One region of the Pseudoalteromonas sp. S3260 genome, then DNA from elsewhere that is predicted to be linked to it. Evidence: riboswitches for the same ligand, from Rfam matches in the RefSeq annotation. Region 1 holds a riboswitch; the other holds the start of a gene.
The links. A riboswitch is a leader RNA that binds a small molecule or an ion and turns the genes downstream of it on or off. The one in region 1 is predicted to bind lysine.
Positions count from the first base shown of each region.

Region 2: linked by a shared signal. The riboswitch ahead of lysC (lysine-sensitive aspartokinase 3) and the one ahead of dapA (4-hydroxy-tetrahydrodipicolinate synthase) in region 1 are both predicted to bind lysine.

Region 1 is NZ_PNCV01000038.1:7,578-12,006, forward strand. Features, by position in the region: gene CWC14_RS07365 (protein adenylyltransferase SelO) at 1-305, opposite strand, end outside; gene CWC14_RS07370 (DNA-3-methyladenine glycosylase I) at 314-1,012, opposite strand; lysine riboswitch at 1,200-1,379, shown strand; gene dapA (4-hydroxy-tetrahydrodipicolinate synthase) at 1,507-2,391, shown strand; gene CWC14_RS07380 (2,3,4,5-tetrahydropyridine-2,6-dicarboxylate N-succinyltransferase) at 2,407-3,147, shown strand; gene CWC14_RS07385 (PLP-dependent decarboxylase) at 3,147-4,352, shown strand; gene CWC14_RS07390 (succinylglutamate desuccinylase/aspartoacylase family protein) at 4,358-4,429, shown strand, end outside.
Region 2 is NZ_PNCV01000115.1:8,855-13,283, forward strand. Features, by position in the region: gene CWC14_RS15690 (MksB family condensin complex protein) at 1-238, opposite strand, end outside; gene nhaD (sodium:proton antiporter NhaD) at 435-1,682, shown strand; lysine riboswitch at 1,781-1,953, shown strand; gene lysC (lysine-sensitive aspartokinase 3) at 2,029-3,420, shown strand; gene CWC14_RS15705 (4'-phosphopantetheinyl transferase family protein) at 3,397-4,155, opposite strand; gene CWC14_RS15710 (sodium-dependent transporter) at 4,322-4,429, shown strand, end outside.

The sequences.
Region 1 (4,429 bases):
AATTGCAAATCCCAAAGCTGGTTTTTATCATCACTGATCGCGCCAAGTAAATGCGCTCGGCCGTCTCCTAAGCGTGGAGAAAAATGACCAAACTGATGACCCGAATACCCTAATGCAACTGCAGAAACTGCTTGAGGTTCATTTCCACTGAATATATTTGCTCGAGAATCAGCATTTACTTGTATATTAAATTGTTCGGCTAAGGGCTCATTCCATAACAATAACTGTGGTGCTGTCACCTTGGCTGGATGATCGCTAATAGCAAACCCCTCACCAATATCGGTATACCTTGGCACTAATTTCATGTTTAATCCTATTGTTTTTGGCTGATACCTACGCGATTGTCGCCTACACCATAAGCGACAATTAAGCTTAGCTCTTGCATGCTTAAGCCGCTTTGCTGCTGCAGTTCATTAAAGAATGCCTGCGCCGCACTTAGTGACTTTTTAGTTTGTAATCCGCCATCTATAATTCTATGGGCACGCAAATAGCTTTCTACATCTCTTGAAAGTAAAAAAGTATCTTTCCCCAAGGCACGCAGTGCATAAGGACCAGTATTACCACCCAGCCTTGCACCATGTTTTTTTAAATACGCCCACAAACCAATAATATCTTCACTTGGCCAGTTAGCAATAAACTGACTAAAACTGCCGTGCTGCTCTGCAACTTCATGGATCATATACGCATTATCAGTAATGGTTTTTACTTTTTTATAATTGCGCACAATTCGTTCGTCACTGGCTTTTTGTTCTAACATGTCTGGTGGCATCATCAATAGCTTTTCAACACTAAAGTCCCAAAAAACCTCTCTAAATCCGGCCCACTTACTGTTGATCACCGACCAATAAAAGCCACTTTGAAAAACCTTCCGAGTAAATTCTTCTAGCCAATCATCATCACTTAATGTGACGAGTTGCTTTGTTGATAAAGGTTTTGCGAGTAACAATTTAAGCATTTTTTCAGAGCCCTTTCGCTCCACTGCACGCTTATAAATATCGCTAAATTTTTCCATCTACTTAATACCTTACTTCGACCATGAAACTAGTTTACGAGAAAAGCAGCCAATACGTAACCGTTGCTATTATCGATGAACTATTCTGTATTTAGTCACTTGACACCTAGACGGCTAAAGTGGTTTAATCGCCACACTTACCCTATTACATTGTATTTGCTGATTGATTTTTCAATAGCAAGTGCAAAGGGCTGGAAGAGGTGCGTTATTCAGGTAGCGTATGTTAGGAGCGCAAACTCCATTGAGCATACGTGAGGGGAATTAACGCCGAGAGGTAACACTTTTTTGTGAAAGATTACTTCGGGCGACTAGGTTGAATCCTAGCGACTGTCACCAATAACATATTTGGTGGAGAGCTTCTGGTCTTAGTATAATAAGGCCGTGCGCCCTATTATTTAAGCCCATTCGCTCTTCGAATTATAAATACATTCAAAGAGTCAGGCACCCTAAATACCCGCCAATAACTCGACGAATGCCCTATAAGTTCGTGAGAGATGATCAACAACTTCAATATTAACAATTTCCATTTATGGACTGCGCTGATCACCCCATTTGATCAAAATGGCCTAGTTGATTACGCAACCTTAGACACCTTGGTGGCCGAACAAGAAGCCGCTAACAACGGCATTTTATTACTTGGTAGCACTGGCGAAGGGTTAGCCCTGACCCTAAAAGAGCAGCAAGCCATCGTAGAGCATGTCTGCCAATTAAAACCGAGTGTCCCCCTTATGGTTGCGGTAGGCGGTAGTAACTTAAAGCAACAGCTTGAATGGGTTAATTACTGCAACCAGCTGCCTATCCATGGTTTTTTACTCGGCTCGCCTTTGTATGCCAAACCCGGTGCAGTGGGGCAAACGCATTGGTTTGAAAGCCTGCTCAATGCCAGTTCTCATCCTTGTATGCTTTATAACGTACCAGGACGTAGTGCGGTTAGCATTCCCATTACAACCATTGAAAACCTCAAACAACATAAAAATTTATGGGCACTCAAAGAAGCCAGTGGCTGTATTTCTCAATTTGAAGCCTATCGACAAGCAGCACCTGAACTAGCCATTTTTAGTGGTGACGATGCCCTCATGCCTTATTTTGCCCAAGCAGGTGCAAAAGGTTTAGTGTCGGTTGCAGCCAATGCATGGCCAGTGCAAACCCATGAGTTTGTAAAGCGCAGTTTAAGCGGCCAACACCCTAATCTTTTTGTCCAGTGGTCTAGCGCCATCAATAGCTTATTTTCAGTAGCAAACCCTATCCCAGTCAAAGTGTTAATGCATTTACAAGGGCGTATTAGCAGTCCGCATTTACGTCCACCTTTAACACACCTTGAGCTGACACACACAGATGACATTTCATCGGCAAACAACACCATTTTATCTTGGCATTAAATACAGGTTTTTATAATGAGCTGGTTAGAACTATTAAATAATTTAGAAACGGGCGCAGTTCGCGCAGCAACACAAGACGAAAACGGCCAATGGCACGCTAACGTAGAAGTAAAGCAAGGCATTTTAGAGGCATTTAAAAACGGCACTAACATGGAGTTTCCTGGTGGCTTTGTAGATAAACATAATCTAGCGCCGCAATGCTTTGAAGCCACAGCAGGCGTTCGCATGGTGCCAGGTGGTTCAAGTGTGCGCCGTGGTGCACATGTTGCCAAAGGCACTATTATTATGCCACCTGCGTACGTAAATATTGGCGCCTTTATTGACGAGGGGACTATGGTAGATAGCCACGCATTGGTTGGCTCATGTGCGCAAGTGGGTAAAAATGTTCATTTGAGCGCCGCGGTACAATTAGGCGGGGTACTTGAGCCCATTGGCGCAAGCCCTGTGGTCATAGAAGACGATGCATTCATTGGTGCAGGCTGTGTGATTGTTGAAGGCGTGGTAGTTAAAAAAGGCGCGGTACTTGCTCCAGGTGTTCGCTTATCTGCAACCATCCCTGTTTATGACTGCGTTAATGAGCGTCAGCTTGATAAAGGCGAAGCAATCCCTGAATACGCGATTGTGATCCCGGGTTCTCGCCCTGCGTCAAACGACTGGGCCCGTGCTCAAGGCTTGAGTATGTCGTGTGCCTTAATTGTTAAATACCGGGACGAGCAAAGTGACGCGTCATTATTGCTTGAAGAGGTTTTACGTTAATGACCTTTTTGAGCACGCCCGTTAAAAGCGCTATTGATAAGCTAGCAAGCCAACTTGATACGCCCTTTTTTGTTTATGATCTTGATTCATTGAACACACATTTAACGCGTTTAGTAGCACAAACCGAGGTAAAACTTTGGTATGCGGTTAAAGCGAACCCGTTATCTAGCGTGATCCAACGCTTAGATAGCGCTGGTTTTAACTTTGATGTCGCCAGTAAAGGCGAGCTTGAGCAAGTACTTGCCCAAGGAATTAACAGCGAGCGCGTGCTCAACACGGGCCCTGCTAAAAGCCCAAAACAAATTAAACATTTTATTGCACGTGGCGTACGCACCTTTGTGGCAGAAAGTCTTAATCAGGTGCGTTGGTTAAACGAACAAGCGACTGCCCAGCAGTGTCAGTTACAGGTTTTGCTGCGTGTTCAATTACGCTGGCCCGAGGGTGATAAAAACCCACTAGGTGGCGACAGCCTTACCCCATTTGGGCTTGGCTACGATGAATGGCAATCGCTAAATACTAAAGACTACACAGCATTGAGCTTTGATGGCCTACATATTTTTCAGTGGGGTAACATGCTCAGCAGCGACAAACTTGCAGATCTGTGGTCGCAAATGATTGCACCACTTACAGTCCTTGCTAATAACTTAAATATAAACCTGAATATTTTAGATTTAGGTGGTGGTTTAGGTATTCCTTACACCCTTAATGACCCGACTTTAAGCTGGGATGCATTAATAGCAGCCCTTGCAAAGATTAAACGCGATGCGGATGTTAAAGAGCTGTGGATGGAACTAGGTCGCTATGCTGTAGGCGAATGCGGCCACTACGCCACACCGGTGGTTGAGCGCAAATTAAACTACGGCCAACAGCAGGTAATTATGAGCGGCGGTATTAATCACTTATTGCGCCCTGCGGTTACTAATCAAGACTTTCCTGCGCGTTTATTACGTGATTCAAACGCAGCAAACCAAGCAATGAGCCTATACGGACCTTTATGTACAGCGCTGGATTGCTTAGGGGAGCACCAATTACCGAGCGATTTAAATGAACATGACTGGCTGGTGTTTAGTCAATGCGGTGCTTATGGTTTTACCGAAAGTATGCCGTACTTTTTGTGCCATGAACTGGCCGGTGAATATGTTATACACCATGGCGAAATCAACTGTATTCGCCAAGCAGAAGATGCAAGCCACTACTTGAGGTAATAAAAATGAATAACACCACAGCTATAAGCCAGGAAAATATTGTAGTTGGTGAAGTGGCAAATGGCCTACCACTGACC
Region 2 (4,429 bases), on a different contig from region 1:
CAATGGCACGGTTAATTTCTAGTTGTGACGATTTAGCCAAGGGAATAATGATTTCTTGATTTAATAACCGATTGGTTTCTTTATAAATACGCTCATTATTCCATGTCGGTTGCTTTTGTTTTATGGCATTTTGTAAATCTTTAATACTAAAGTCGGCCATTTTAAAGCGTTTAAATAATAGCTCTAATACACCCCAATGCTCAGTGAGGGTATTAAGTAGCTTTTTAGCTGGGATCATAAGGCGTTACAACATCCTAGTATTCGTTATTTTATATTTCTTGAACTTATATGGTATTCGTTTTTGCGACGATTTAATAATAGTTTTTACACTCGCTTAGTGATAGTATCCGCGCCGAATATAGGCACATAGAGTGTGTACCTCTATTTTTTACATGGTTTCAATTTTTACTTAAACCCGAAGGTTGTTTAATATCATGGTTTCCTCGATTATCCTGACGCTGATAGCGATTGCATTCTTGCTTATCGTTATTGAGGATGTGATTCACGTAAACAAAGCCAAAACGACATTATTTTTTGGTACACTTTGTTGGATTATCTCCTTTATTTTTCCTCTTAATGGGCAAAGCCCTGAAACGATTCAAACCCTCCTTGACCACAATATTTTAGAAATTGCTTCCTTATGGCTGTTTTTAATGGCCGCAATGACCTTTGTTGCCTATTTAAACTCCAAAGGACTTATCGAAAATGTTGTGAACCGGATAATGCCATCCAGCATTAGTGAACGAAAGCTAATGTTTTTGGTAGGGTGTTTTGCGTTTTTATTTTCATCTATTTCCGACAACGTTACGGCCACGCTAATATCACTGGCAGTGATTATGTCATTAAAACTTGAAGCCAAAAAGTTAGTTAAGTACGCCACGCTTATTGTATTTGCTGTAAACTCCGGTGGTGTATCACTTATCACGGGTGATGTAACCACACTTATGATTTTCCTTGATGGTAAAGTAACAATTAGCAATTTATTACTGTTAATTGTGCCTGCGTTACTAAGTGTATTATTACTCGCTACTTTGTTATCAATTGGCATGAATAAGCAGTTAGAGTTTAAAAAGACTAAATTCAAACGTATTGAAAAAACCGACATAACCATTGCGGTTATTTTCTTCACTACGGTTATTGCTACGCTTACATTGAGTGTTTTATACAGTGTACCGCCTCTGCTTACTTTTTTATTGGGTTTATCTATTATGTTTTTAGTCGCGCAATTTTTAATGCGCAAAAAAGATATCAATAAAGATATGATCGACTTTATACGTGACATAGAGTACGACACCTTACTGTTTTTCGTAGGTGTGTTATTACTTGTTGGCGCATTAAAAGAAGTGGGCGTGCTAAGCCAATTTACAAACCTGTATACAGTGATGGCGCCAGAGTACGCTAACTACTTAATGGGTATTTTATCGGCCGGTGTTGATAACGTGCCACTAACGGCTGCGTTACTAAAAGCCGACATTGTAATGAGTCAACAGCATTGGTTGTCGTTTACGTATGCAACCGGTGTGGGTGGTTCAATGCTGATCATTGGTTCGGCGGCTGGTATTATTGCTATGAGTAAGGTTAAAGAACTTACGTTTGCAAGTTACCTTCGTTTGTCGTTGTATTTGTTAGTGTGTTACACCTTTGGTTATGCTGGTTCTTACTTTATGGGTAGTTTTATTTGATTTTATAATAAAACGACTTGACAGCTAGACGTCTAAACGATAACTTTCAAAGCCGCACTCTTAGTGCGGTTTTGTTTTATTAGCCACAGGTTAATAATACATTCAGAAGAGGTGCGATACTTAGGTACTTAATGTGAGGCAACGACAGCCTGCGACCATTAAGGAGGGAAGTACTCGCCGAGGAAAATAATGGGTCGTTACCATTGTTTTTCGGTTTATGGGGCTGAATCCTCAAAACTGTCACCAATTTAGGTGGAGAGCTTCTGGCAGTAGATTTTTCTTATCTTTATTTCCTGCCAAGTTCTTCTTGTTTTATTGCGGTTTGGATGCCGCGAAAGGAGACGAAATGACTACCCAATCAGTGCCACAAAGTTCACAGTGCACAAAATCAGATTACATTGTTGCCAAATTTGGTGGCACCAGCGTTGCTAACTTTGAGGCCATGAGCCGTTGTAGCGAAATTATCGTAAACGATAAAAATGTACGTATTGTTGCAGTAAGCGCAAGTGCCGGAGTGACTAATCATTTAGTGGAGCTTAGCAAAGCGGGTATTGAAGCCGCTAAGCGCCAACAGCATATTGATGGTGTCCTTGCGATTCAGCAGGCTATTTTAAATGATCTGTCGTTAGATGAGGATTTAGCCATTGGGTTTAATCAAACGCTAGATGCATTTCAAACGTTGGCGGCACAAACACTCAATACTGAGCAGCAGTTCGATGAGCTACTTAGCTTTGGCGAGCGTTTATCGTCGTACTTATTTACCCAAGTACTAAGATTAAAGGGTTTAAATGCCACTCGTTTTGATGTGCGCCAGGTGCTTAAAACCGATAGCCAATTTGGTAAAGCAACACCAAATGTGGCCGCCACAGCGCAAGCCGCTAAAACACATTTAATTCCGCTGCTTGATGATAGCGTTATTGTGACCCAAGGGTTTATTGGTAGCGATGCAAACAATTTAACGACCACGCTCGGTAGAGGCGGCTCAGATTATAGCGCTGCACTGCTTGCTGAGGCTATTAACGCTAAAAGTGTGCATATTTGGACTGACGTAGTGGGTATTTTTAGCACCGATCCTCGTTTGTGTGTAAAAGCCACTCCTATTGCGCGTTTAAGTTTTGATGAAGCAGCAGAAATGGCGACCTTTGGCGCTAAAGTATTGCATCCGGCGACTATTTTACCTGCTAGTCGCAGCCATATTAATGTGTTTGTTGGCTCAAGCACAGAGCCAGAACTTGGCGGTACGTGGATTGAACGTGAAAAATCGCAACTACCTGGTATTCGTGCGGTAACACAACGTAAAAATCAAATATTATTAACCCTTAAAAGCCCAGAAATGTTATTAGCCAGTGGCTTTTTAGCACGTATCTTTACTATTTTAAGTGAATGTAATATTTCGGTAGACTTGGTTACCACCTCTGAAATTAGTGTAGCAATTACCCTTGATAATGCGCCTAATGCATCACGCCCAGAGCTAGATCAAGAGTGCTTAGATAAACTCGCTGAGTTTTGCCATGTATCGGTTGAAAACAATTTAACGCTGGTAGCGTTAATTGGCTCTGAAATTGTTTTGCGCCAACATGAAATGAATTTAATGAAAGTATTAAGTGACTTTAATATTCGACTTATTTGCCATGGTGCGAGTAAACACAACCTGTGCTTTTTAGTTGAGCAAAGTGAATCTGATGCTGTGGTTCAAGCTATTCATAGTCGATTACTAGAAAGTGATTGCGCTGCGTAAATCGTTAATAGTTATTATTGAGCACCGCCAGTCGGTGCTTTTTTTTGCCACAACGCTAATATCAAACATGTCGTTATGTGCTCCAACTACGGTATTGCTACAAGCTGTAAGCTGAGTGTTATTAAGTTCGTTAAACACATTAGGGCTTAATAATTGAGCAATGGGGCGGCTGGTGGCTTTAGCCAGCGCTTCTTTTAATGTCCAAATCCTAAAAAAATGATGTGCTTGAGTTGTTATGTTATCTGTATTGGTTATTAAACTCACTTCGGCTGGGTGGTAAAAGTGTTTAGCGAGTTTATTAAAAGGGCGCTTTAAACTAATTTTTTCAATATCAAAGCCAAATTGAGTTGATGCTACATTTAACGCTGCACCTACAAAACCATGAGAATGAGAAATACAGCAACTGATCACGCCTGTTGTATTTTTAATATGTAATTCTAATTTACTGTTATCGGGGTTAAATTCAGAACTAATATCACACAGCTTTAATGATGCATAAGAAGAACAAGCGGTTTTTACTAGGTATTTAAGCACTAAACGTGTGGCTAAATATTCTTGTTTAGCCTGTGGATTTTTACGCCGATTAATAACATTGAGCTCAAAAGGGCTTAAATAGTGGGGTAAATCAAATTCACCCACATTGAGGGTGTTTGCGTTAAGCAACGCAATGCAATGGCTGTTATTTGCTAAAGCGAGCGTGGCTTTTAGCTGGTTTTCAAAGTAAGTTACACTCATCATTGCTCGTTATAAATGACGACCGATTACATATTTATTACCCAAAGCTGGATAGTTTGTGAGCGGTTGTTAGTTGTTGTGAGCGCTAAGTACATTTTTATTACTCAGCCGCTCTTAAATATGGTTTAATTCGCATTCGTTAAAATAATAACAGATTTGTAGGTGTATGGCACAAGTGCGTGATGGTTTTCAAAGTCGACTAGGTTTTGTATTGGCAGCAGCCGGTGCAGCCGTAGGTTTAGGTAATATATGGGGTTTTCCTACGCAGGCTGCT